One region of the Streptomyces formicae genome, then DNA from elsewhere that is predicted to be linked to it. Evidence: riboswitches for the same ligand, from Rfam matches in the RefSeq annotation. Region 1 holds a riboswitch; each other region holds the start of a gene.

Evidence for each region. A riboswitch is a leader RNA that binds a small molecule or an ion and turns the genes downstream of it on or off. The one in region 1 is predicted to bind thiamine pyrophosphate.
Region 2: linked by a shared signal. The riboswitch ahead of KY5_RS29460 (thiamine ABC transporter substrate-binding protein) and the one ahead of thiO (glycine oxidase ThiO) in region 1 are both predicted to bind thiamine pyrophosphate.
Region 3: linked by a shared signal. The riboswitch ahead of thiC (phosphomethylpyrimidine synthase ThiC) and the one ahead of thiO (glycine oxidase ThiO) in region 1 are both predicted to bind thiamine pyrophosphate.

Annotation. Positions count from the first base shown of each region.
Region 1 is NZ_CP022685.1:2,500,939-2,508,836, forward strand. Features, by position in the region: gene KY5_RS10500 (phytoene desaturase family protein) at 1-54, shown strand, start outside; gene KY5_RS10505 (hypothetical protein) at 73-951, opposite strand; gene metF (methylenetetrahydrofolate reductase [NAD(P)H]) at 1,004-1,921, opposite strand; gene thiE (thiamine phosphate synthase) at 2,025-2,693, opposite strand; gene KY5_RS10520 (Rv2175c family DNA-binding protein) at 2,790-3,155, opposite strand; gene KY5_RS10525 (NAD(P)/FAD-dependent oxidoreductase) at 3,293-4,456, opposite strand; TPP riboswitch at 4,640-4,753, shown strand; gene thiO (glycine oxidase ThiO) at 4,751-5,986, shown strand; gene thiS (sulfur carrier protein ThiS) at 5,983-6,204, shown strand; gene KY5_RS10540 (thiazole synthase) at 6,212-7,006, shown strand; gene pknB (Stk1 family PASTA domain-containing Ser/Thr kinase) at 7,142-7,898, shown strand, end outside.
Region 2 is NZ_CP022685.1:6,696,682-6,704,579, forward strand. Features, by position in the region: gene tsf (translation elongation factor Ts) at 1-87, shown strand, start outside; gene pyrH (UMP kinase) at 274-1,035, shown strand; gene frr (ribosome recycling factor) at 1,194-1,751, shown strand; gene KY5_RS29450 (phosphatidate cytidylyltransferase) at 1,814-2,917, shown strand; gene rlmN (23S rRNA (adenine(2503)-C(2))-methyltransferase RlmN) at 3,010-4,116, shown strand; TPP riboswitch at 4,151-4,266, shown strand; gene KY5_RS29460 (thiamine ABC transporter substrate-binding protein) at 4,344-5,429, shown strand; gene KY5_RS29465 (ABC transporter permease) at 5,405-7,126, shown strand; gene KY5_RS29470 (ABC transporter ATP-binding protein) at 7,138-7,898, shown strand, end outside.
Region 3 is NZ_CP022685.1:4,740,285-4,748,182, forward strand. Features, by position in the region: gene KY5_RS20320 (hypothetical protein) at 1-621, shown strand, start outside; gene KY5_RS20325 (hypothetical protein) at 650-1,681, opposite strand; gene KY5_RS20330 (hypothetical protein) at 1,678-2,370, opposite strand; gene KY5_RS20335 (hypothetical protein) at 2,498-3,649, opposite strand; gene thiC (phosphomethylpyrimidine synthase ThiC) at 3,832-5,619, opposite strand; TPP riboswitch at 5,612-5,771, opposite strand; gene KY5_RS20345 (YibE/F family protein) at 5,843-7,294, shown strand; gene KY5_RS20350 (SsgA family sporulation/cell division regulator) at 7,390-7,827, opposite strand.

The DNA.
Region 1 (7,898 bases):
ACGCTGGTGGCCGGTCTGATCGTCGAGGGACCGGAGTTCCGCGGCTCGCAGTGAGCCACCCCGGGACCGGGCTCAGTACCGGTACTGCTGCTCGTTGTAGCCGGAGTTGTCGTAACCGCCGGTGTTCCCGCCCTGGTACGGATAGGGCTGCTCCGGCGGGAGTTCGCCGCCGTAGGGGTCGTCGGTGCTGCGCTGCTGCGGCACCCAGACCCCGCCGGGCGGCGTCTCCTGGTAGGTCTCGCCGAGCCCGCCGTAGGTGTCGCCGCCGTACGGCGCGTACTGCTGCTGGTCGCCGTAGGCGTCGTAGCCCTGCCCCGCGCCGTAGGTCTGCGTGCCGATGTAGGGGTCGGAGTACGCGGCGTACTGCTGCTGCCCGGTCTCGTCGTACCCGTACGCCTGCTGGTCGTACCCGGCGAAGGCCGCGGCGTCGTACCCGTAGCCGTCGCCCTGGTGGGCCCCGTCCGTGCCCGCCTGGCGCTCGTACGCCGCGTCGCTGTACACCCCGTACTGGCCGGTGTCGTCCGGCAGCGGCTCCGGCTCGTATATCCCGGGGTCGCCGAGTCCCCCGGGGTCGTGTGCGGGCGGCGGCGGTACCTCGAACTCCAGGTCGGAGACCTGGAGTGTCGGGTCCTTGGCCTCCGCCCCCTGCGCGGCGGCGCCCCGCGAGGAACCCCTGCGGCGCTTGCTGAGACCCGGCTGGCCGCCGAGCGCCCAGCCGGTGGAGAAGCCCTTGCGGAACGACAGCGTCACATAGGTCTGGCCGGTGGCGAAGGCAATGGCGCCGAGGCCGATCACCCACACCGACGGCATCAGCACGCCGAGGACGACACCGAGGAAGCCCACGAAGGCCAGCAGCCGCCAGCGCAGCCTGGCCTTGTACTGCAACAGCACCTCGCCCAGCAGCCACAGCGCGACGAATCCGAACGCGATGTAGAGGACCGCCCAGCCCATGTACGCCCCTCTCCCCTACCGCTGTTCCCCGTGGGTACCGGGGTACGGCCGTTCAGGCCTGGTGGTGCAGGCCCAGATTTTCGTAGATCTCCAGCGTCGCCGTGGAGTTGTTGAGCGTGATGAAGTGCAGTCCCGGCACGCCTTCGGCCAGCAACCGCGCGCAGAACTCCGTGGCGAACTCGATGCCAATGGAGCGTACAGCGGCGGGATCGTCTTTGACCGAGAGGATGCGCTCTTTCAACTCGGCCGGGACCACGGCGTTGCTGAGCTGGGGCAGCCGTTCGAGCTGGCGGACGTTGGTGACCGGCATCATCTCGGGGATGATCGGAGTGTGGCAGCCCGCGGCCTCGACGCGGTCGCGCAGCCGCAGGTACTCCTCCGGGTCGAAGAACATCTGGGTGATCGCGTAGTCCGCCCCGGCCCGGCACTTGTCGATGAAGTGGCGGGTGTCGGACTCCCAGTCGGGCGAGCGCGGGTGCATCGCGGGGAAGGCCGCGACGCCCACGCAGAAGTCGCCCGACTCCTTGATGAGTTCGACCAGTTCGGCGGCGTAGGTGAGGCCCTCGGGGTGGGCGATCCAGTCACCGAGGGGGTCGCCGGGCGGGTCGCCGCGGACCGCGAGCATGTTCCTGATGCCCGCGTCCGCGTACTGCCCGATGATGTTGCGCAGTTCGGCCACGGAGTGGTCGACCGCGGTCAGATGGGCGACCGGCGTCAGCGTCGTGTCGGCGACGATCTGCTGGGTCTCCTTGACCGTCCCCGTGCGGGTCGAGCCGCCCGCCCCGTACGTCACGGAGACGAAGTCAGGCGCGACCGCCTCGACCCGGCGCAGCGCGTTCCACAGGTTCCGCTCGCCCTTCGGCGTTTTCGGCGCGGAGAACTCGAAGGAAAACGTCGTCTTACCGGTCGCGAGCATGTCGCGCACCGTGCGCGCACGGTCAGTCCTGGTCGAAGCTGTGCCTAGGGCCATACCCGCAGGTTAGCCAGGCTGCGCCGGTCCCCCAACCACGCATCCGCGAATTGTCCGCTTTGCCGGGCTGTTGTCCACGGATCGGACACTCCCGGGCTGTTGCTCACACAGACGTTCGTGCGCGCAGCCGCTTGGCGAGATCGGCGGCGGCCGCGCCGGGATCGTCCGCCTCGGTGATCGCGCGGACCACCACGACCCGGGTGGCGCCCGCGTCGAGCACCTCGTCGAGATTGCCCGCGTCGATGCCGCCGATCGCGAACCACGGGCGGTCCGTGCCCAGCGAGGCCGTGTACCTGACCAGGTCCAGCCCGGGGGCGTGGCGCCCCGGCTTGGTCGGCGTGGGCCAGCACGGCCCGGTGCAGAAGTAGTCCACGCCGTCCTGCGTGGCGGCCGCCGCGGCCTCGGACTCGGCGTGCGTGGAGCGGCCCACGAGCACGTCGTCGCCGGTGGCGCCGAGGATGGCGCGGGCGGCGGGGACGGGCAGGTCGCCCTGGCCCAGGTGCAGCACGTCGGCGCCGATGGCGTGCGCGACGTCAGCGCGGTCGTTCACCGCGAGGAGCTTGCCGTGCCTGCGGCAGGCGTCGCGGAAGACCTGGAGGTGCTCCAGCTCCTCGCCCGCCTCCATGCCCTTGTCGCGCAGCTGCACGATGTCGACGCCGCCCGCGAGGACGGCGTCGAGGAACTCCGGGAGGTCTCCCTGGCGCTTGCGGGCGTCCACGCACAGGTAGAGCCGGGCGTCGGCGAGCCGTGCGGGCGCGGGCTTGGTGGCCATGGAGAGGTCCCCCCGTTGTCGGTTTCGGTGCGCACGGGGCCGCGGGCGGTGCGGTGCGCACCTCCCTCGGCCCCCGCGTCGAACGGTTCGTTCAGGTCAGACGGCAAGCGCCTGGGCTCGACGCTTCACCTCCGTGCCGCGATTCTCGCTCAGGGCCTGCGCGGGGGTGCCGGGCAGGGTCGGGTCGGCGGTGAAGAGCCACTCGAGCATCTCTTCGTCGGAGAAACCGTCGTCCCTCAGGAGCGTCAGGGTGCCGGCGAGGCCCTTGACGACCTTGTCGCCGTCGATGAAGGCGGCCGGCACCTGGAGCGCGCGGTTCTCACCACGGCGTACGGCGATCAGCTGGCCCTCCTTGACCAGCTGGCGCACACGCGTCACCTCGACATCGAGCATTTCGGCGATGTCGGGGAGGTGGAGCCAGGCGGGGACGAGAGCATCGGTCTTTGCGTCAATCTCGGTCACGTGGTCAAGCCTGCCATCTCTGGCCGGGGGCCGGAAACCGGGCCGCATCTGGTCGGGGGCGAGGGCTTGCCTGGGGCGTCGCTTTCGGCTGCGGGTCGTGGGGGCTGGGCGCGCAGTTCCCCGCGCCCCTTGCGGGGCTACAGCTGGGCCTTCTTCAGGGGGGTCGACGGGTCCGCCGCCAGGGTCGGGTCCAGGTGGGCTGATGCCTCGATGAGTTTGCGGCCCTGGGCCAGGTCGCGGGGGCGGCCCACTGCCAGGACCGCCACCAGGGCGCCTTCGCGGAGCCAGCACACGGACCAGGCCGCGGTCGTCGGGTCACCGCGCCACACCAGCTGGTCGGCGGACGCGTGATGACCGGCGTACTGCACGAAGCGGCCGAACTGCTCCGACCAGAAGTACGGCACGGGGTCGTACGCGGCGGGGTCCTCGCCGACGATGTTCGCCGCCACCGTGCGCGGGCCCTGGAGCGCGTTGTCCCAGTGGTGGACGAGCAGGCGTTGGCCGTACCTGCCCGAGGGGAAGGAGGCGCAGTCGCCGACCGCGTACACGTCGGGCGCGGAGGTGCGCAGGCGCTCGTCGGCCAGGACCTCGCGGTGGGCGCCGAGCTCGATGCCGGAGTCGGTGAGCCAGTCGGTCGCGGGGCGCGCGCCGATGCCGACCACCACGGCGCCCGCGGGCAGCCGCGTGCCGTCGGAGAGGACCACGACGCCGGGCTCGACGCGCTCCACGCGCGCGTGGGTGCGCAGCGTGGCTCCGGAGTCCGCGTACCAGCCCTCCATGGGAGCGGCGACCTCGGCGGGCAGCGCGCCCGCGAGCGGCCGCTCCGCCGCCTCGACCACGGTGACCCCGCAGCCCGCCTCGCGCGCGGCGGTGGCGAACTCGGCGCCGATCCAGCCCGCGCCGACGACCACGACGTCGTGCTGCTCGGCGAGGACGGGGCGCAGCCGCTCGGCGTCGTCGAGGGTGCGCAGGAGGTGGACGCCGGGAACGCCCTCGGTGCCGGGCAGCCTGACCGGGGCGGCGCCGGTCGCGAGGACCAGGACGTCGTAGGCGACGGGACCCGTGGCGGTGTCCAGTTCGTGGTCGGCGGGGCGCACCCCGGTGACCTCGCGGCCCAGGTCGAGGGCGATGCCGAGCGCCTCGAAGTCGATGTCGAACGCGGAGCCCTCCGCCTTGCCGAGCAGCACCGCCTTGGACAGCGGCGGCCTGTCGTACGGCTGATGGGGTTCCGCGCCGATCAGGGTCACCGTTCCCGCGAACCCTTGCTCGCGCAGGGCGACGGCGGTCTGCACACCGGCCATCCCCGCACCGACGATGACGACGTGCCGCTCTGCGTGCCTCTGCTGCTCGCTCACCCGATCACCTTAGGACCGCGCCCCCGCCCGGCCTCAGAGGGCACGGAGGAGATCTTTGACACACCGTCACTGCGCATACCCGGACAGCTCCCCTACTGCGGCCGGAAGCGACGGGCTAGGCTGGCGGTGCAGAGCACTCGCGGGAGCCCGGACGCACCGGGCTGAGAGGGAGGCTGGGACGGCCTCCGACCGTACGAACCTGATCCGGGTCATGCCGGCGAAGGGAGGGGCTGGACGCCCATGCATTCACCTACGACACCACCGCCCGCGACACCGTCCGCCACCGCTGACGTCCTCGTCGTGGGAGGCGGCATCATCGGCCTGGTCACGGCCTGGCGGGCGGCCCAGCGCGGCCTGTCCACCGCGGTCGTGGACCCCGCACCCGGCGGCGGCGCGGCCCAGGTCGCCGCGGGCATGCTGGCCGCCGTCACCGAGCTGCACTACGGCGAGCAGACCCTGCTCGGCCTCAACCTCGCGTCGGCGCGGCGCTATCCGGACTTCGCCGCCGAGCTGACCGAGGCGAGCGGTCACGACATCGGCTACCGCGCGTGCGGCACGCTCGCCGTGGCGCTCGACTCCGACGACCGCGCCCATCTGCGCGAACTGCACGCGTTGCAGCGCGATTCGGGGCTCGCGTCGGAGTGGCTGACCGGCCGCGAGTGCCGCCGCCTCGAACCGATGCTCGCCCCGGGCGTGCGCGGCGGGCTGCGGGTCGACGGCGACCACCAGGTCGACCCGCGTCGGCTGACCGCGGCCCTTCTGGTGGCCTGCGAGCGGGCCGGTGTCGTCTTCCACCGCGCCTGGGCCGAGCGCCTCTCCGTCGTCCGCGACCGGGCCCGCGGCGTCGTCACCGCGGACGGCACCGAGCTGACCGCGGGGCAGGTCGTGCTCGCCGCGGGCAGCCTCAGCGGGCGCCTCGCGGGCGTTCCCGACGACGTCCTGCCGCCCGTGCGCCCCGTGAAGGGGCAGGTGCTCAGGCTGACGGTGCCGAGGGCGTACGCGCCGTTCCTCAGCCGCACCGTGCGGGCCGTGGTGCGCGGCAGCCACGTCTATCTGGTGCCCCGGGAGAACGGCGAGCTCGTGGTCGGCGCGACCAGCGAGGAGCTGGGCTGGGACACCACGGTCACCGCGGGCGGCGTCTACGAGCTGCTCAGGGACGCCCACGAGCTCGTCCCCGGCATCACGGAACTGCCGCTCACCGAGACCCGCGCGGGCCTGCGCCCCGGCTCCCCCGACAACGCGCCGATGCTCGGCCCGACGCGCCTGCCCGGGCTTCAGCTGGCCACCGGCCACTACCGCAACGGCGTCCTGCTGACGCCCATCACGGGTGACGTGCTGGCGCACGCCCTGGTCACCGGTGAACTGCCGGACGAGGCCCGCCCGTTCACACCACGGCGCTTCGCCGACTCCCCCACCGCGCCTCCTCCCGCCACCTCTGCCGCCACTTCTGCCGCCCTTACGGAGCAGCCCGCATGACCACCACACCGCTGTCCTTCTCGGTCTCCCTCAACGGGGACGTACGGGACGTCGCCCCCGGCACCACGCTCGGCGCCCTCGTCGCCACCCTCACGACGGCCCACTCCGGAGTGGCCGCCGCCCTCAACGAAACCGTCGTGCCCCGCACGCGCTGGTCCAGCACCGCGCTCAGTTCGGGCGACCGCGTCGAAGTACTCACCGCCGTCCAGGGAGGCTGAAGCGACCATGGCAGACGACCCCTTCGGCATCGGCGGTCTGACCCTCTCCTCGCGCCTGATCATGGGCACCGGCGGGGCACCGAGCCTGGACGTCCTTGAGCGTTCCCTCGTCGCGTCGGGCACCGAGCTGACGACCGTCGCGATGCGCCGCCTCGACCCGGGCGTGCAGGGCTCCGTGCTCTCCGTCCTCGACCGGCTCGGCATCCGCGTCCTGCCGAACACGGCGGGCTGCTTCACCGCGGGCGAGGCCGTCCTCACCGCCCGTCTCGCGCGTGAGGCGCTCGGCACCGACCTCGTGAAGCTGGAGGTCATCGCGGACGAGCGCACCCTGCTGCCCGACCCGATCGAGCTCCTGGACGCCGCGGAGGTCCTGGTCGACGACGGCTTCACCGTGCTCCCGTACACCAACGACGATCCGGTCCTCGCGCGGAAGCTGGAGGACGCGGGCTGCGCGGCGATCATGCCGCTCGGCTCCCCCATCGGCTCCGGGCTCGGCATCCGCAATCCGCACAACTTCCAGCTGATCGTGGAGCACGCGCGCGTGCCGGTGATCCTGGACGCGGGCGCGGGCACCGCGTCCGACGCGGCGCTCGCGATGGAGCTGGGCTGCGCCGGTGTGATGCTCGCCTCCGCGGTGACCCGGGCGCAGGAGCCGGTCCTGATGGCCGAGGCCATGCGGCACGGCGTCGAGGCGGGGCGTCTCGCGCACCGGGCCGGGCGGATCCCGCGGCGGCACTTCGCGGAGGCGTCCTCTCCGGAGGAGGGCATGGCACGCCTCGATCCGGAGCGGCCCGCGTTCTGAGGGGCCCGGCCGCTCAGGGGCCCGGCCGCCGGGAGGCCCGGCTCCCCGGGGGGCCTGTTACAGCTCGGCTGCATTACTGCTGTGAATCCCCCCGGACGGGACGGCGTGTCGGTGGTGGCTCGTAGACTCCCCTCCGTGGACACGACCCTTCAGGACCCGCTCGTCGGGCAGCTGCTCGACGGCCGTTACCGGATCGACGGGCGCATCGCGGTCGGCGGGATGGCCACGGTCTACCGGGCCGTGGACACCCGCCTCGACCGCGTGCTCGCGCTCAAGGTGATGCACCCGACGCTGGCCGCCGACGCCACCTTCGTCGACCGCTTCATCCGCGAGGCCAAGTCGGTCGCCCGCCTCTCCCATCCGAACGTGGTCGGCGTCTTCGACCAGGGCACGGACGGTTCGTACGTCTATCTGGCGATGGAGTACATCGCGGGCTGCACCCTGCGTGACGTCCTGCGCGACCGCGGAGCCCTGCGCCCCCGGGCCGCGCTCGACATCCTGGAGCCGGTCCTCGCGGCGCTCGGCGCCGCGCACCGCGCCGGGTTCGTGCACCGCGACATGAAGCCGGAGAACGTGCTCATAGGGGACGACGGCCGGGTCAAGGTCGCCGACTTCGGGCTCGTGCGCGCGGTGGACACCGTCACGAACACGACCGGCACCGTCCTCGGGACCGTCTCCTACCTCGCCCCCGAGCAGATCGAGCACGGCACGTCGGACACCCGCGTCGACGTGTACGCCTGCGGGGTCGTGCTCTACGAAATGCTGACCGGCGCCAAGCCGCACTCCGGTGACTCCCCGGCCCAGGTGCTCTACCAGCACCTCAACGAGGACGTGCCGCCCCCGTCGGCCGCCGTCCCCGGCCTCGCCTACGAACTCGACGAGCTGGTCGCGT
Region 2 (7,898 bases), 4.2 Mb from region 1:
CTGGACAACAAGAAGTCGGTCGAGAAGGTTCTCGCCGAGGCCGGTGTCACCCTGAAGCGCTTCTCGCGCATCAAGGTCGGCATCTGAGTCCGTACCGCGATCGACGGTAGACCCCGCTAGGGTCGACAGCGGTCGCCCGCGCACGGCACCTCGTGCGTGATGTACGACCGCAGGATCTGACGAGGAGGCCATTGCCGAGCATGGGATGCGAACGACACCCCACCGGCAGTGGCCTCCTTCGTATGTGTGCCAAGTAAGAGAAGCGAGAACCACATGACCACCAAGGCCGACTCGAAGAGTGACGACGACAAAGTTGCCGGACGCTTCCTGCTGAAGCTCTCCGGCGAGGCGTTCGCCGGTGGGGGCGGCCTCGGGGTCGACCCCGACGTGGTGCACGCCATCGCCCGTGAGATCGCGGCCGTCGTCCGTGACGGCGCCCAGATCGCCATCGTCATCGGCGGCGGCAACTTCTTCCGCGGCGCCGAGCTCCAGCAGCGCGGCATGGACCGGGCCCGCTCCGACTACATGGGCATGCTCGGCACGGTCATGAACTGCCTCGCGCTGCAGGACTTCCTGGAGAAGGAAGGCATCGACTGCCGCGTCCAGACGGCCATCACCATGGGCCAGGTCGCGGAGCCGTACATCCCGCTGCGCGCCGTGCGGCACCTGGAGAAGGGCCGTGTGGTCATCTTCGGCGCCGGCATGGGCATGCCGTACTTCTCCACCGACACCACCGCCGCGCAGCGCGCCCTGGAGATCGACGCCGAGGCCCTGCTGATGGGCAAGAACGGCGTGGACGGGGTGTACGACTCCGACCCCAGGACCAACCCCGACGCGGTGAAGTACGACGCCCTCGGCTACGGCGAGGTCATCACCCAGGACCTGAAGGTCGCCGACATGACCGCGATCACGCTGTGCCGGGACAACAAACTGCCCATCCTCGTCTTCGAGCTGCTCTCCGAAGGCAATATCGCCCGGGCCGTCAAGGGTGAGAAGATCGGCACTCTCGTGGGTGACCAGGGAAGCCGGGCCTGACCCCAGGGACCTGGGCCAGCCTCAAGGGACGTACGCGAGACGCCCCTTGAGGGGATGGACAAAGCCCTGCCGGTCGGACACCGTGCAGGAAAGAGACGCGACGCAGCCGGCCGCCCCCGTGCAATGCCGGGCCTACTCAAGACACGCAGGAGCAAGTGGTGATCGAAGAGACCCTCCTCGAGGCCGAGGAGAAGATGGAGAAGGCCGTCGTGGTCGCCAAGGAGGACTTCGCCGCGATCCGCACCGGCCGTGCGCACCCGGCGATGTTCAACAAGATCGTGGCTGACTACTACGGCGCGCTGACGCCGATCAACCAGCTGGCCTCGTTCTCGGTGCCCGAGCCGCGGATGGCCGTGGTGACCCCGTTCGACAAGAGCGCGCTGCGCAACATCGAGCAGGCGATCCGCGACTCCGACCTCGGCGTCAACCCGAGCAACGACGGCAACATCATCCGTGTGACGTTCCCGGAGCTCACCCAGGACCGCCGCAAGGAGTACATCAAGGTCGCCAAGACCAAGGCCGAGGACTCCAAGATCTCGATCCGGTCGATCCGTCGCAAGGCCAAGGAAGCCTTCGACAAGGCGATCAAGGACGGCGACATCGGCGAGGACGAGGGACGTCGCGCCGAGAAGGAGCTCGACGACACCACCGCGAAGTACGTCGCACAGGTGGACGAGCTGCTCAAGCACAAGGAAGCCGAGCTGCTCGAGGTCTGACCGAGGTCTGCTCGATGTTCGACCGAGGCTGATCGAAGTCTGAGGAATCAGGAAAGCGATCCGTGAACGACTCTTCCTGGGGGGCGCCGCCCAGAGCCGGGTATTGGGGGCCGTCCGACCAGGGACCTGGTCAGGGGGCGACCCCGGCAGGTCCCGCGTACGATGCGCAGGACGCGCTGTTTCCGTCTGAGACGCAGCCCATGCCCATCGTGCCCGACGTACCCGTGAGCGGCGGAGACCAGGACGACGACCGGGGGGCCACTCGGATGGGCGGCCCCCTGTTCCGTGACGAGCCTCCGCAGGAGCCCATGCCCAGCGCACCACAGCCCGCCCCGGCAGCGCCGCAGAAGAAGAGCGCGGGCCGCGACCTCGGGGCGGCCATAGGAGTCGGTGTGGGACTCGGCGCGGTGATCATCGCGTCGTTGTTCATCGTGAAGGCCGTCTTCATCGGCGTCATAGCGGTCGCCGTCGTGGTCGGTCTGTGGGAGCTCACCTCCCGGCTCGAGGAGCGCAAGGGCATCAAGGCGCCGCTGGTCCCGCTGGCGGTGGGCGGCGCGGCGATGGTCGTCGCCGGTTACGTGCGCGGGGCCGAGGGCGCCTGGGTGGCGATGGCGCTCACCGCGCTCGCGGTCCTCGTATGGCGCATGACCGAGCCTCCCGAGGGCTATCTGAAGGACGTCACGGCGGGGGTCTTCGCGGCCTTCTACGTCCCGTTCCTCGCGACCTTCGTGGCGCTGATGCTCACCGCGGACGACGGCCCGCAGCGGGTGCTCACGTTCCTGCTCCTGACCGTGGTCAGCGACACCGGCGCGTACGCGATCGGCTGGCGCTTCGGCAAGCACAAGCTCGCGCCGCGCATCAGCCCCGGCAAGACCCGCGAGGGCCTGCTCGGAGCGGTCACCTTCGCGATGGCGGCGGGCGCGCTGTGCATGCAGTTCCTGATCGAGGACGGCACCTGGTGGCAGGGCCTGCTCATCGGTTTCGCGGTCGCGGCGAGCGCCACGCTCGGCGACCTCGGCGAGTCGATGATCAAGCGGGACCTGGGCATCAAGGACATGGGCACGCTGCTGCCGGGCCACGGCGGCATCATGGATCGGCTGGATTCCCTCCTGCCGACGGCGCCCGTGGTCTGGCTGCTGCTCGTGATCTTCGTCGGGTCCGGCTGATTGCCGGTCTGACCTGCGCATTCATGCGTGAGGGGCTCGTTGTCCACAGGGCGGCGAGCCCTTTGTCGTATGTCTGCGACACTGGATGGACCATGCCTGTACCCGGAGAACTCACTTTCGTCGCGCCCCGCGGTGCCAAGAAGCCCCCGCGGCATCTCGCCGACCTCACGCCCGCCGAGCGCAAGGAAGCCGTCGCCGCCATCGGCGAGAAGCCGTTTCGCGCCAAGCAGCTTTCGCAGCACTACTTCGCGCGGTACGCGCACGACCCGGCCGAGTGGACCGACATCCCCGCCGGTGCGCGCGAGAAGCTCCGTGAGGCGTTGCTGCCCGATCTGATGTCCGTGGTGCGGCACATCAGCTGTGACGACGACACCACCCGCAAGACGCTCTGGCGCCTCTTCGACGGGACGCTGGTGGAGTCGGTGCTCATGCGCTACCCGGACCGGGTCACCATGTGCATCAGCTCCCAGGCCGGGTGCGGCATGAACTGCCCGTTCTGTGCCACGGGCCAGGCCGGTCTCGACAGGAACCTGTCGACCGGTGAGATCGTGCACCAGATCGTGGACGGCATGCGGGCGCTCAGGGACGGCGAGATTCCGGGCGGTCCCGCGCGGCTCTCCAACATCGTCTTCATGGGCATGGGCGAGCCCCTCGCCAACTACAACCGGGTGGCCGGTGCCATCCGTCGGCTCACCGACCCGGAGCCGGACGGCCTCGGCCTCTCGCAGCGTGGGATCACCGTCTCGACGGTCGGCCTGGTCCCGGCGATCCACCGGTTCTCCGACGAGGGCTTCAAGTGCCGCCTCGCCATCTCGCTGCACGCGCCGGACGACGAGCTGCGCGACACCCTCGTCCCCGTGAACACGCGGTGGAAGGTGAGCGAGGTGCTCGACGCGGGCTGGGAGTACGCCGCGAAGTCCGGGCGTCGGCTCTCCATCGAGTACGCGCTGATCAGGGACATCAACGACCAGGCGTGGCGCGGTGACCGGCTCGGCCGGATGCTCAAGAACAAGCCGGTGCACGTGAACCTGATCCCGCTGAACCCGACGCCGGGCTCGAAGTGGACGGCGTCGCGGCCCGAGGACGAGAAGGCGTTCGTCGAGGCCATCGCCGCCCATGGGGTGCCGGTGACCATCCGGGACACCCGTGGTCAGGAGATCGACGGAGCGTGCGGCCAGCTCGCCGCGGCCGAGAGGTAGTCTGGCGGGCGTACGGCTTCGTACACACATCTGCATATTCCGACAGGGGAGCGCCACAGCGCTGAGAGTGCGGCATCCGGACAGGTGCGCCGCAGACCCTCTGAACCTCGCCCAGGTCATTCTGGGTAGGAAGTTCGGGCATTACTCAAGCTGTAGCGCCCTGCCCGCAGGCCACCCGGTCGGCGGGCGGGGCCGCGTCTTCTCCTGGTCACCCAGGAGGGGTTTCCGTGAGCACCACCAAGAAGGTCACGTTCACCGCGGTCGCGGTGGGCATCGGACTCGTCGCGCTCTCCGCGTGCGGCAGCTCCGACAGCGGTTCCGGCACGTCCGACTCCAAGAGCGTCACGCTCGTCAGCCACGACTCCTTCAACGTCTCCAAGGACGTGCTGAAGGCGTTCGAGAAGCGCTCCGGATACAAGGTCAACGTCCTCAAGGACGGGGACGCGGGCGCCGCCGTCAACAAGGCGATCCTCTCCAAGGACAACCCGCAGGGCGACGTCTTCTTCGGCGTCGACAACACCCTCCTCTCGCGGGCGCTCGACAACGGGCTCTTCCAGTCGTACGAGGCCAAGGGCTCGGAGAAGATCAAGCCGGAGTTCCGGGTCGACCAGGACAAGCACCGGGTCACGCCCGTCGACAGCGGCGACATCTGCGTCAACTACGACAAGAAGTACTTCGAAGAGAAGAAGCTGGCCCCGCCGAAGTCCTTCGACGATCTGGCCGAGCCGCGGTACAAGGACCTCCTCGTCACCGAGAACGCCGCGACCTCCTCGCCCGGCCTCGGCTTCCTGCTCGGCACCGCCGCCGCGTACGGCGACGGCGGCTGGGAGGGCTACTGGAAGAAGCTCAAGGCCAACGGCGTCAAGGTCGTCGACGGCTGGGAGCAGGCATACAACGAGGAGTTCTCCGGGTCCGCGGGCGGCAAGAAGGCCAAGGGGGACCGGCCGCTCGTCGTCTCGTACGCCTCGTCCCCGCCCGTCGAGGTCCTCTACGCCAAGCCGCAGCCGAAGCAGGCGCCGACCGGCGTCGCGACCGGTACCTGCTTCCGGCAGGTCGAGTACGCGGGCCTGCTCGGCAACGCCAAGAACGAGAAGGGCGGCAAGGCGCTCCTGGACTTCCTCGCGGGCAAGGAGTTCCAGGAGGACATGCCGCTGAACATGTTCGTGAACCCGGTGCGCGAGGGGACCAAGCTGCCCGAGCTGTTCACGGAGCACGGCGTGACGGTCGACAAGCCCGAGACCCTGGCCCCGAAGAAGATCGCCGACAACCGCGAGTCGTGGATCAAGTCGTGGACCTCGCTCGTACTGAAGTGACGGAGGCGACCGGAGAGAAGGAGCGCCCCCTGAAGGGACGCCCCCTGAAGGGGCGTTCGCGCGGGGGCGCGGCGCGGCTCGGTCTGATGGCCGTGCCCGTCGCGTTCTTCGCGCTCTTCTTCGCCTATCCGGTCACGGCGATCGTCTCGCGCGGACTGCACGTCGACGGCGCCTGGCGGTTCGGGCGGATCACCGAGGTGCTCGGGCAGTCCGACATCCGGCACGTGCTGTGGTTCACCACCTGGCAGGCGCTCGCGTCGACCGCGCTCACGCTGCTCGTCGCGCTCCCCGGCGCGTACGTCTTCGCGCGCTTCGACTTCCCGGGCAAGCAGGTCCTGCGGGCCGTCGTCACCGTGCCGTTCGTGCTGCCGACGGTCGTCGTCGGGACCGCCTTCCTCGCGCTGCTCGGCAGGGGCGGGCTCCTCGACGAGCTGTGGGGCGTGCGCCTGGACACCACGGTCTGGGCGATCCTGCTCGCGCACGTCTTCTTCAACTACGCGGTCGTCGTACGGACCGTGGGCGGGCTCTGGTCGCAGCTCGACCCCCGGCAGGAGGAGGCCGCGCGGATGCTCGGCGCCTCGCGCTTCAGGGCCTGGCGGACGGTGACGCTGCCCGCGCTCGGGCCCGCCGTCGCGGCGGCCGCGCTCATGGTCTTCCTCTTCACCTTCACCTCCTTCGGCGTCGTGCAGATCCTCGGCGGACCCGCGTACTCCACGCTCGAAGTGGAGATCTACCGGCAGACCGCCCAACTGCTCGACCTGCCGACGGCCGCCGTCCTGACGATCGTGCAGTTCGCCGCGGTCGGGCTGATCCTGGCCGTCCACGCGTGGACGGTGCGGCGGCGCGAGAGCGCGCTGAAGCTCGTCGACGCCTCGGCCGTCGCGCGGCGGCCGCGCGGCGCGGGGCAGTGGACGCTGCTCGGCCTGGTCATGGCCACGGTCGCCGTACTGATCCTGTTGCCGCTCGGGGTGCTGATCCAGCGGTCCTTCGACGGTCCCGACGGGTTCGGATTCGCGTACTACAAGGAGCTGACCTCGGCGGAGGGCGGCGCCTTCCTCGTGCCGCCGATCGAGGCGGTGTGGAATTCGTTGCAGTACGCGGTCGTGGCCACGGCCATCGCGGTCGTCATCGGCGGGCTCGCCGCCGCCGCGCTCACGCGCAGGGCAGGGCGGCTCGTGCGCGGTTTCGACGCGCTGCTGATGCTGCCGCTCGGGGTCTCCGCGGTGACCGTCGGCTTCGGTTTCCTGATCACCCTGGACAAGCCGCCGCTCGATCTGCGGTCCTCCTGGATCCTGGTGCCGCTCGCCCAGGCGCTGGTGGGCGTGCCCTTCGTCGTCCGCACGATGCTGCCCGTCCTGCGCGCGGTGGACGGACGCCTTCGCGAGGCGGCCGCCGTGCTCGGGGCTTCGCCGCTGCGGGCCTGGCGGGAGGTGGACCTGCCGATGGTGCGGCGGGCGCTGCTGATCGCCGCCGGGTTCGCCTTCGCCGTCTCGCTCGGCGAGTTCGGCGCGACCGTCTTCATCGCGCGGCCCGACAACCCGACTCTTCCGGTCGCCGTGGCGCGCCTGCTCGGTCGGGCCGGGGACCTCAACTACGGCCAGGCGATGGCGCTTTCGACGATCCTCATGGTGGTGTGCGCGGTGTCGCTGCTGCTCCTGGAACGCATCCGTACCGACCGCACCACAGGGGAGTTCTGATGACGACCGCCTTGACGGACCCCCTGCTGAGCCTGCGGGACGCGACCGTACGCTTCGGGGCGCGGGCCGCGCTCGACGCCGTCGACCTCGATGTCGCCGAGCACGAGATCGTCTGTGTGCTCGGCCCGAGCGGCAGCGGCAAGTCGACGCTGCTGCGGGCGGTCGCCGGGTTGCAGGGGCTCGACGCGGGGCGGGTCCTGCTCGGCGGCCGTGACCAGGCCGGGGTGCCCGCGCACAAGCGGGGCGTCGGTCTGATGTTCCAGGACCACCAGCTCTTCCCGCAGCGCGACGTGGCGGGCAACGTGGCCTTCGGCCTGCGCATGCACGGCGCTTCGCGGGGTGAACAGGCCGACCGGGTCGCCGAGTTGCTGGAGCTCGTCGGGCTCCCGAAGGCCCAGCGGCGGGCGGTGGCCTCGCTCTCCGGCGGCGAGCAGCAGCGGGTCGCGCTCGCGCGTGCGCTGGCCCCGCGCCCCAGGCTCCTGATGCTGGACGAGCCGCTCGGGCAGCTCGACCGCTCGCTGCGGGAGCGCCTCGTGGTCGAACTCCGCGAACTCTTCGGCGAGTTGGGCACCACCGTGCTCGCCGTCACGCACGACCAGGGCGAGGCGTTCGCGCTCGCCGACCGGGTCGTCGTGATGCGGGACGGGCGGATCGCCCAGTCCGGCAGCCCGCTCGAGGTGTGGCAGCGGCCCGCGGACGAGTTCGTGGCGCGCTTCCTCGGCTTCGACAACATCGTCGCGGCGACGGTGTCGGGCGGCAGCGCGGACACGGC
Region 3 (7,898 bases), 2.2 Mb from region 1:
CAGACCGCCGCGGAGTCGGGCTCCGGCGGCGTCAGCCTCGCCACCACGATGGGCGAGGTGGCCGAACCAGCGGCAGCGGGAGCCGGGGCGATCGCCGTCGTCGCGGTCCTCGCACCCGTCCTCGCGGGGACGGCCGCCGCGATCTTCCTGCTCGTCGGGTACATCCTGAAGATGCTCAACCCCGAGCCCGCCTTCGCCGACACCCTGCTCACCGCGGGATGGCTGTTCGGCGCGCTCACCGCAGGGGGCATCCTGGTCGCCGCGGTCGGTCTGCTCCTGACCGCCCTGCGCAACGGCGCCACCTCGCTCCAGGCGGCGGGATCGCACGGCGAGCGGTACAAGGAGGTGGACCGGGCCAGGGAAGCCTGGGGCCGGGCCCTCATGGAGCGGGGCGTCCTGCCGTTCCTGCGGGAGGCCCTGACGGATCCGAGTACGAGCCGCGCGGCCCGCACTCTGACGTCGGGATCCGACGCGGGGAACAACCGCATGCCCCAACTCGGCTACCACCGGCCGGGGTTCAGCAGCCCTGATGGCGGGCCTACGGCAGGTCCGCGGCCGAGCTACTCGAGCCCCGACTTCTCCAGCCCGGACTTCGGCGGGCCCGATCACAAGCCGGAGTAGTCGGCCGGAGCAGTCGTAGCCGGAGAATTCAACACCTCTTCGAGGCGCCGCTGCCGGCGAGCGGCGGCGCGAACTCGATGCGCACGGAGGGGGATCGGGGAAGGAGTACGGCCACTCCGTCGACCCGGGACCAGCGCTCGGGGACGAGGACGTACTGATTCCCGGACTGGATCATGAGCTTGAGCCCGTCGTAGCGGAAGCGATAGGCGGCCTTGGGGTCCTTGCAGCGCGTCTCGCGCACGCCCGGTGCGGTGAGGCTGAGGCTGTCCGCGCTGTAGACGATCGCGTACGGATAGGTGGGCAGGTCCGCGGCGAACTCGCGGGCACGGGTCTCGCCGACGGCGGCCGCGTAGTCATTGGCCGCCCAGAAGAGACCGAGCCCCACGAGCACGAGGACGACACCCCACTCGGCGAGCGCGGCCGCCGCCGGGCGGGGCGGGCTCGGGGCTGGTGCGGGTTCGGGTGGGGCTGAAGGTGCGGGTGAGGGCTCAGAGGGCTCAGGGGGCTCCGTGTCGTCGCCTTCCTGGCCGCCTTCAGGCTCGGGAGCGCGGGCGTCGTCCGGCGGCAGGGCCGGGAGCCTGCGCCAGAGATGGAGCGTGTACGCGAGGAGCAGCACGCCGAACGCCAGGCTCAGCGGCGCCGCCACGAGGATGCGGCGCAGGAAGAAGCTCCGGGCGAGCACGGACCAGAAGCCGCCGAGCGTGAGCAGCGCGCCGACGCCCGCCATGACCGGCAGCGACCGCCGCAGCAGACGGACCTCGGCACCGGCCGTGAGGCGCCTGCGCAGCAGGTCATGGCCCCAGAAGGCGAGCAGCGCGGCGCCCGCCGCGACCGTGAGCGGCACATAGAGCGCGTCCAGGCTGCGCATCAGGTAGTCGGTGGTGCCGAAGCCGAGGACGGTGGAGTTCACGCCGAAGTAGTCGAAGAACCAGTACGCGTGGTGCCAGCCGAAGTAGTACAGGAGCGCGGTGATCATGCTGGTGGGGGCGATGATCGTGCCCACGATGGTCCACAACTGCTGGATGCCGAGCGTCCCTTCGGGCGGCTCCGGTGCGGTCATGGAGCGGGGGCGATGCTCGGTGGGGAGACGGAGACGGAATCATCGGGGGGCGCGCCGTCGGGCGAGGGACTCTTGGGCGTCGGGCTGTCGGGCGGTGGCGTCTCGGGAGGCGAGCCCTCACCCGGCGTCCCGCCCAGGCAGGGCCCGAGACCGATGATCGTCAGGGGCGCGCCCCGGTCGATCTCGTTGCCCGCGGCCGGCGAGATCTTCACGAAGCCGCACTCCGACACGGTCGCGGTCTCGGACGCGGGGAGATCGACGCTGTACAGCCGCTCCAGCTGCAGACAGACCGTGCCGTCCTTGCAGGCGGTGCGTACGTCGTTCCTGATCGACTCCCACGTCTGCTTGCCGAAGTCGGTGACGGCGTCGAACGGCAGGCCCTTGTAGTTGATGGCGGGAATGCGCAGCGGGGAGGTCGGCACCTTGCCACCGCCGTTGTCCCCGCCGCCGACGTCTCCACCGGCTCCGGTGTCACTACCGCCTCCGGCGTCCCCACTGCCATCGGTGCTCCCGCCGTCACCGGTGTCCCCCGTGCCGCCCGCGGTCGAACCGTCCGAGGTGGAGCTGTCCGAGGTCGAGCCGCCGATGATGCCGCCCCCGGAAGCGGCGACTCCGCCACCGGACGTACTCGATCCACCGCTCCCGTCGTCATCGTCATGGCTCCCGCAGGCGAGGGCGGGCAGGCACAAGAGGCTCAGAAGCAGGAGAACGGCCGGCCGAGGCGTCCGAAGAGACGTCGCCATATCGCACCACCAATGGCACCTATGTCCTGAACTGTGTGGTCCAAGGAGAATGGCACTGTGCGGACGCGCCCGTCTACGGTCCGGGCGTGAGCCGCCCTCTGCCTACGGCCGGCGTCCGCCGCTCCATACGCCGAAGGATCTGCGCCCCCGCCCTTTCGACCGTCGTACGGCTGTAGACGTGCACCAGCGCGAGGTGGAAGAGCGCCGGTGCGAGAGGGGCCCACCGGTGGATCCGGTCGGCACGCAAGAGGTATCTGATCACTGCCGCCGGACGGAACGGCACGCAGTCGATGGTCTCGTGCTCCCATCGGTCCGCGACGCCTCTACTCATCCGCTCCTGGAGTCCTTCGCGGGTCAGGTCCTTCAGCCTGGCGTAGAAGTGGGCGCTCCAGTGGCGTTTGTCGATGTCCAGCACGAAGGCGAGCAGTTCGATCGTGTACTCGCCCGGTTCGAGGGAGAGTTCCTCGCGCATACCGCGTCGCGCGACGGCGTGCAGGTCGGGCGCGCTGCGGCCGGAGGAGTCGATGTGCCGTGACATGCCCTCGTTGACCGAGGAGTTCCAGACGCCCGGCGCCATCCGGACCCGCTCACTGCGCTGGCTCACGACCAGCATGTCGTCGGCGGTCACCACCGCGACGTTGGTGGCGAAACTGCACTGCAGAAACGCGGGTGCCTGGAGTGGACTGTCCGGGTCGAGGTAGCGGGACCGCGGAGTCGTCCCGTCCGCCATCCTGCGGTCGAGCTGCTGTGCCGCGAGGAACGTGTAGTAATCGGTGGGGCGTAACCGCAGGTGCACTTCCGGCTGTTCGTCGAGGGCGGTGCGGGAGACGTCGAAGGAGTCGACCGCGTAGCGAGGGCCGTTCCACAGCGGTGTCCGGCCCTCCGCACGCAGCCGCGCGCTCTCGGCCTCGATCTCGGTGCGCCAGCCGTCCATCTCCGACGGCAACTCGATCTCCTGGTCGAGTACTTGGACGTAGATCGCGTCACCGGGTATGGACGTCTCGCCGTCACCCTCCACGATCAGGGCGGACGTGTGGAGGGGCCCCAGCGAGAAGGTCCGCCACGCGGGGCTGGACTCCTCCCGCTGCCGCAGGCTGCGCACCGCTCTCGTGGAGCGGGTCCGCAGTCTGTACCAGGAGTTCTGCAACGGCTGTTGGAACAGCACGGCGAACAACATCCCCAGCACCGCGCCGACAACCCCGTTGGCCACATCTATCCCGCCCATGTCAGGCAGGGTAGGGACGCGGATCGGGCCGTGCGCGATCTTGGCTGTTCCGTTACGACGCGGGACGGGCTGATGGGCGCCCCTGGCAGGGCTGGTGGGCGCCCGGGCAGGTCGGCCGGTGCCTGGCGGGCCCCGGGCGCGGTGGCCGGGGCCCTGACCAGGAACTCAGTCCGTGCGTCGGGTCAGTCGGCGATCGGCAGATAGACCCTGTTGCCCGCCGCGGCGAACTCCTTGGACTTCTGCTCCATGCCCGCCTCGATGTCGTCCTCCGCCAGGTCACCGCCGTGCTGGCGCCGGATGTCCTGCGAGATCTTCATCGAGCAGAACTTCGGCCCGCACATCGAGCAGAAGTGCGCCGTCTTCGCGGGCTCGGCGGGAAGCGTCTCGTCGTGGAACTCCCGTGCCGTGACCGGGTCGAGGGCCAGGTTGAACTGGTCCTCCCAGCGGAATTCGAAGCGCGCGTCGGAGAGCGCGTCGTCCCAGTCCTGCGCGCCCGGGTGCCCCTTGGCGAGGTCGGCGGCGTGCGCGGCGATCTTGTACGTGATGACGCCCGTCTTCACGTCGTCCCTGTTCGGCAGGCCGAGGTGCTCCTTGGGCGTGACGTAGCAGAGCATGGCCGTGCCCCACCAGCCGATCATCGCGGCACCGATGCCGGAGGTGATGTGGTCGTAGGCGGGCGCGATGTCCGTGGTCAGCGGGCCGAGCGTGTAGAACGGCGCCTCCTCGCAGATCTCCTGCTGGAGGTCGATGTTCTCCTTGATCTTGTGCATCGGGACGTGTCCCGGGCCCTCGATCATGGTCTGGACGTTGTGCCGCTTGGCGATGGTGTTGAGCTCGCCCAGGGTCCTGAGCTCGGCGAACTGCGCCTCGTCGTTGGCGTCAGCGATCGACCCGGGACGCAGTCCGTCGCCGAGCGAGTACGTCACGTCGTACGCCGCGAGGATCTCGCACAGCTCCTCGAAGTGCTCGTAGAGGAAGCTCTCCTTGTGGTGCGCCAGGCACCAGGCGGCCATGATCGAACCGCCGCGCGAGACGATGCCGGTCTTGCGGCGCGCGGTGAGCGGGACGTACGGAAGGCGCACGCCCGCGTGGACCGTCATGTAGTCCACGCCCTGCTCGGCCTGCTCGATGACCGTGTCCTTGTAGATCTCCCAGGTCAGCTCCTCGGCCTTGCCGTCGACCTTCTCCAGGGCCTGGTAGAGCGGCACGGTGCCGATCGGGACGGGGGAGTTGCGCAGGACCCACTCGCGGGTGGTGTGGATGTTGCGGCCCGTGGACAGGTCCATGACCGTGTCGGCGCCCCACTTGGTCGCCCAGGTCATCTTGTCCACCTCCTCCTCGATGGAGGAAGTGACCGCGGAGTTGCCGATGTTGGCGTTGACCTTCACCAGGAACCTCTTGCCAATGATCATCGGCTCGATCTCCGGGTGGTTGACGTTCGCCGGGATCACGGCGCGGCCCGCGGCGACCTCGGCGCGCACCACCTCGGGGTCGAGGTTCTCGCGGATCCCGATGAATTCCATCTCGGGCGTGATCTCCCCGCGCCTGGCGTACGCGAGCTGCGTCACCGCCTGGCCCGCGCGGCCCCTGCGCGGCTGGCGCGGGCGGCCGGGGAAGACCGCGTCGAGGTTCTTGAGGCCACCGCGCGGCGAGGTGTGCTTGATCCCGTCGTCCTCGGGACGGGGCGGGCGGCCCGCGTACTCCTCGGTGTCGCCGCGGGCGATGATCCAGTTCTCCCGCAGCGGCGGAAGGCCGCGGCGGACGTCGGTCTCGGCCGACGGGTCGGTGTAAGGACCCGACGTGTCGTACAGCGTGACGGCCTTGCCGTTGGTGAGGTGCACCTGACGGACCGGCACCCGCAGATCGGGGCGCGAACCCTCGACGTACGCCTTGTGCCAGCCGATGGACTTCCCGGCCTCCGCGCCCTCGGGCGTGCTGGAGGCAGGCGTGCGTGCGTCCGATGTGGTCATGAGACCTACTCCCTACGCCGGCATTACCCGGTAACAGGTTCGGCGGTCGACGCAGCGGATTCCGTACGGCTCGTGCACGATGCGTTCGTGCCGTTGCGTACGGAGGTCAGCGCCCTCTCAGCCCGGTGCTCCGAGCTCCCGCGATTGCAAAGGTGCCTCCACGCTAGCGTCATGTCGGGCGCGCTGAACAGAGGGCCCCCTCCGTTCTTGCGATGATCGGGCTGTGACCACCACAGAGCCGCCGTCCCCGCCGCCCTCCCCCAGCCCGCCTCCAGGGGGCCACGGGCACGGGCATTCCCACGGGAATGCGCCTGGGCACTCGCACGGCCATTCGCACAGCCACGGCCCGGCCGCGCCGGTCTCCAAGCACCTGCGCAAGGTCATCGCGGCGGTGCTGATCCCGTTCGCGGCGGCGGTGGTCGTGGGGCTCGTGGTGCTCTGGCCCGGCGGCGCGCCCGCGCACGAGCGGACCGGTGTCGGCTTCGACCGGCAGATGCAGTCGGCGAAGGTCACCAAGGTCCTCGAGCTGCCCTGCAAGGACCTCAACGCCTCGCAGACCCCGCCGAACGGCGACACCTCCACCGCGGAGGGCCAGTCCGCGCAGTCCCGCGCCGACGGCATCTGCAAGAAGGCGACGATCGAGGTGAGCAGCGGCAAGGATGAGGGCCGCACCTTCCACGAGATCATCCAGCCCGACTCGCCCCGCCAACTCCGTACGGGCCAAGAGGTGGTGGTCGCCTACGAGCCCAAGGCACCCGAGGGGCTGCAGTACTCCGTCACCGATGTGAACCGCAAGATCCCCATGGCGCTGCTCGCCGGGATCTTCGCGCTCGCCGTCGTCGTGGTGGGCAGGCTGCGCGGTCTGATGGCCCTGGTCGCGCTCGCCATCAGCTTCATGGTCCTGACGTTCTTCATCCTGCCCGCCATCCTGCAAGGCTCGAACCCGCTGGTCGTGGCGGTCATCGGGGCGAGCGCCATCATGCTGATCGCGCTCTATCTGTGCCACGGGCTCACGGCCCGCACCTCGGTCGCGGTCCTCGGCACCCTGATCTCCCTCCTGCTGATCGGGTTGCTCGGCTCCCTCTTCATCGGCTGGGCCGCGCTGACCGGCAACACGGACGACAACACCGGGCTCATCCACGGCCTGTATCCGTCCATCGACATGAGCGGTCTGCTGCTCGCGGGCGTCATCATCGGTTCGCTCGGCGTCCTCGACGACGTGACCGTCACCCAGACATCGGCGGTCTGGGAACTGCACCAGGCCAACCCGACGATGGGCTGGCGCGGCCTCTACCGCGCGGGCATCCGCATCGGCCGCGACCACATCGCCTCGGTCGTCAACACCCTCGTCCTCGCCTACGCGGGCGCGGCGCTGCCCCTGCTGCTCCTCTTCTCGATCGCACAGTCCAGCGTGGGCACGGTGGCCAACAGCGAGCTCGTCGCCGAGGAGATCGTCCGCACCCTGATCGGCTCGATCGGCCTGGTCGCCTCGGTGCCGGTGACGACCGCGCTGGCCGCACTCGTGGTCTCCGCGGACCGCTCGCCCGCGGCTTCGGTCTCCGGTGGGGTGTCCGGTGGAACGCTCGGCGGAACGTCCGGTGGGGCTTCCGTCACGGCTTCAAGCACCGCCCGGCCGTCCCGGGGCGGGGGCAGGGGTCGACGCCGCAAGCCGTGACGTCGGCTGCGAGGTCTCCCGGGGCGGGCGCCTCCCTGCGGATGCCATGAAATGCAGCAATCTGCCACCCGCTTCCGTCCGTTGACGGCGTCGGTTCAGCCCGCGTTCTGCTCTTCGGCGAGGATCCGGTCGAGCGCCTCGTCGAGATGCGTCTCGAAGTCGGCCAGCGCCCGCTCCTGCCCCAGCGGCACCAGCTTGTCCGTACGGTCGAGGAACGCGAGCAGCGGCGGGATCCCCACCCGGAACAGCGCCTGATCAGCGCCGACCTGAAGCCTGATCAGGGCGTCGTCGAGCAGGTCCGGGTCGGTGGGCTCGATGCGCACGTCCCCGTCACCGCACGGCCTGCCCACCCCGTCGACCAGCAACTCCCGCCCGAACGCCCAGGTCACCGGGGCATCCCCGGGCAGGTGGAACGTCAGCCGCACGGCATAGGGATCGCCGGTCTCGTAGCGCAGCTCCACCGGGATGCGGAACGACAGCTCCTCGGAAACGAGGAAGCTCATCATGACCTCTGCCTGCACCGACTCGCCCATCGCGCCCTACCCCGTCACTTGGCCCTCAAGTGGCCAGGAACCAACTCCCTGACACTCCTGGCATCTTGCTT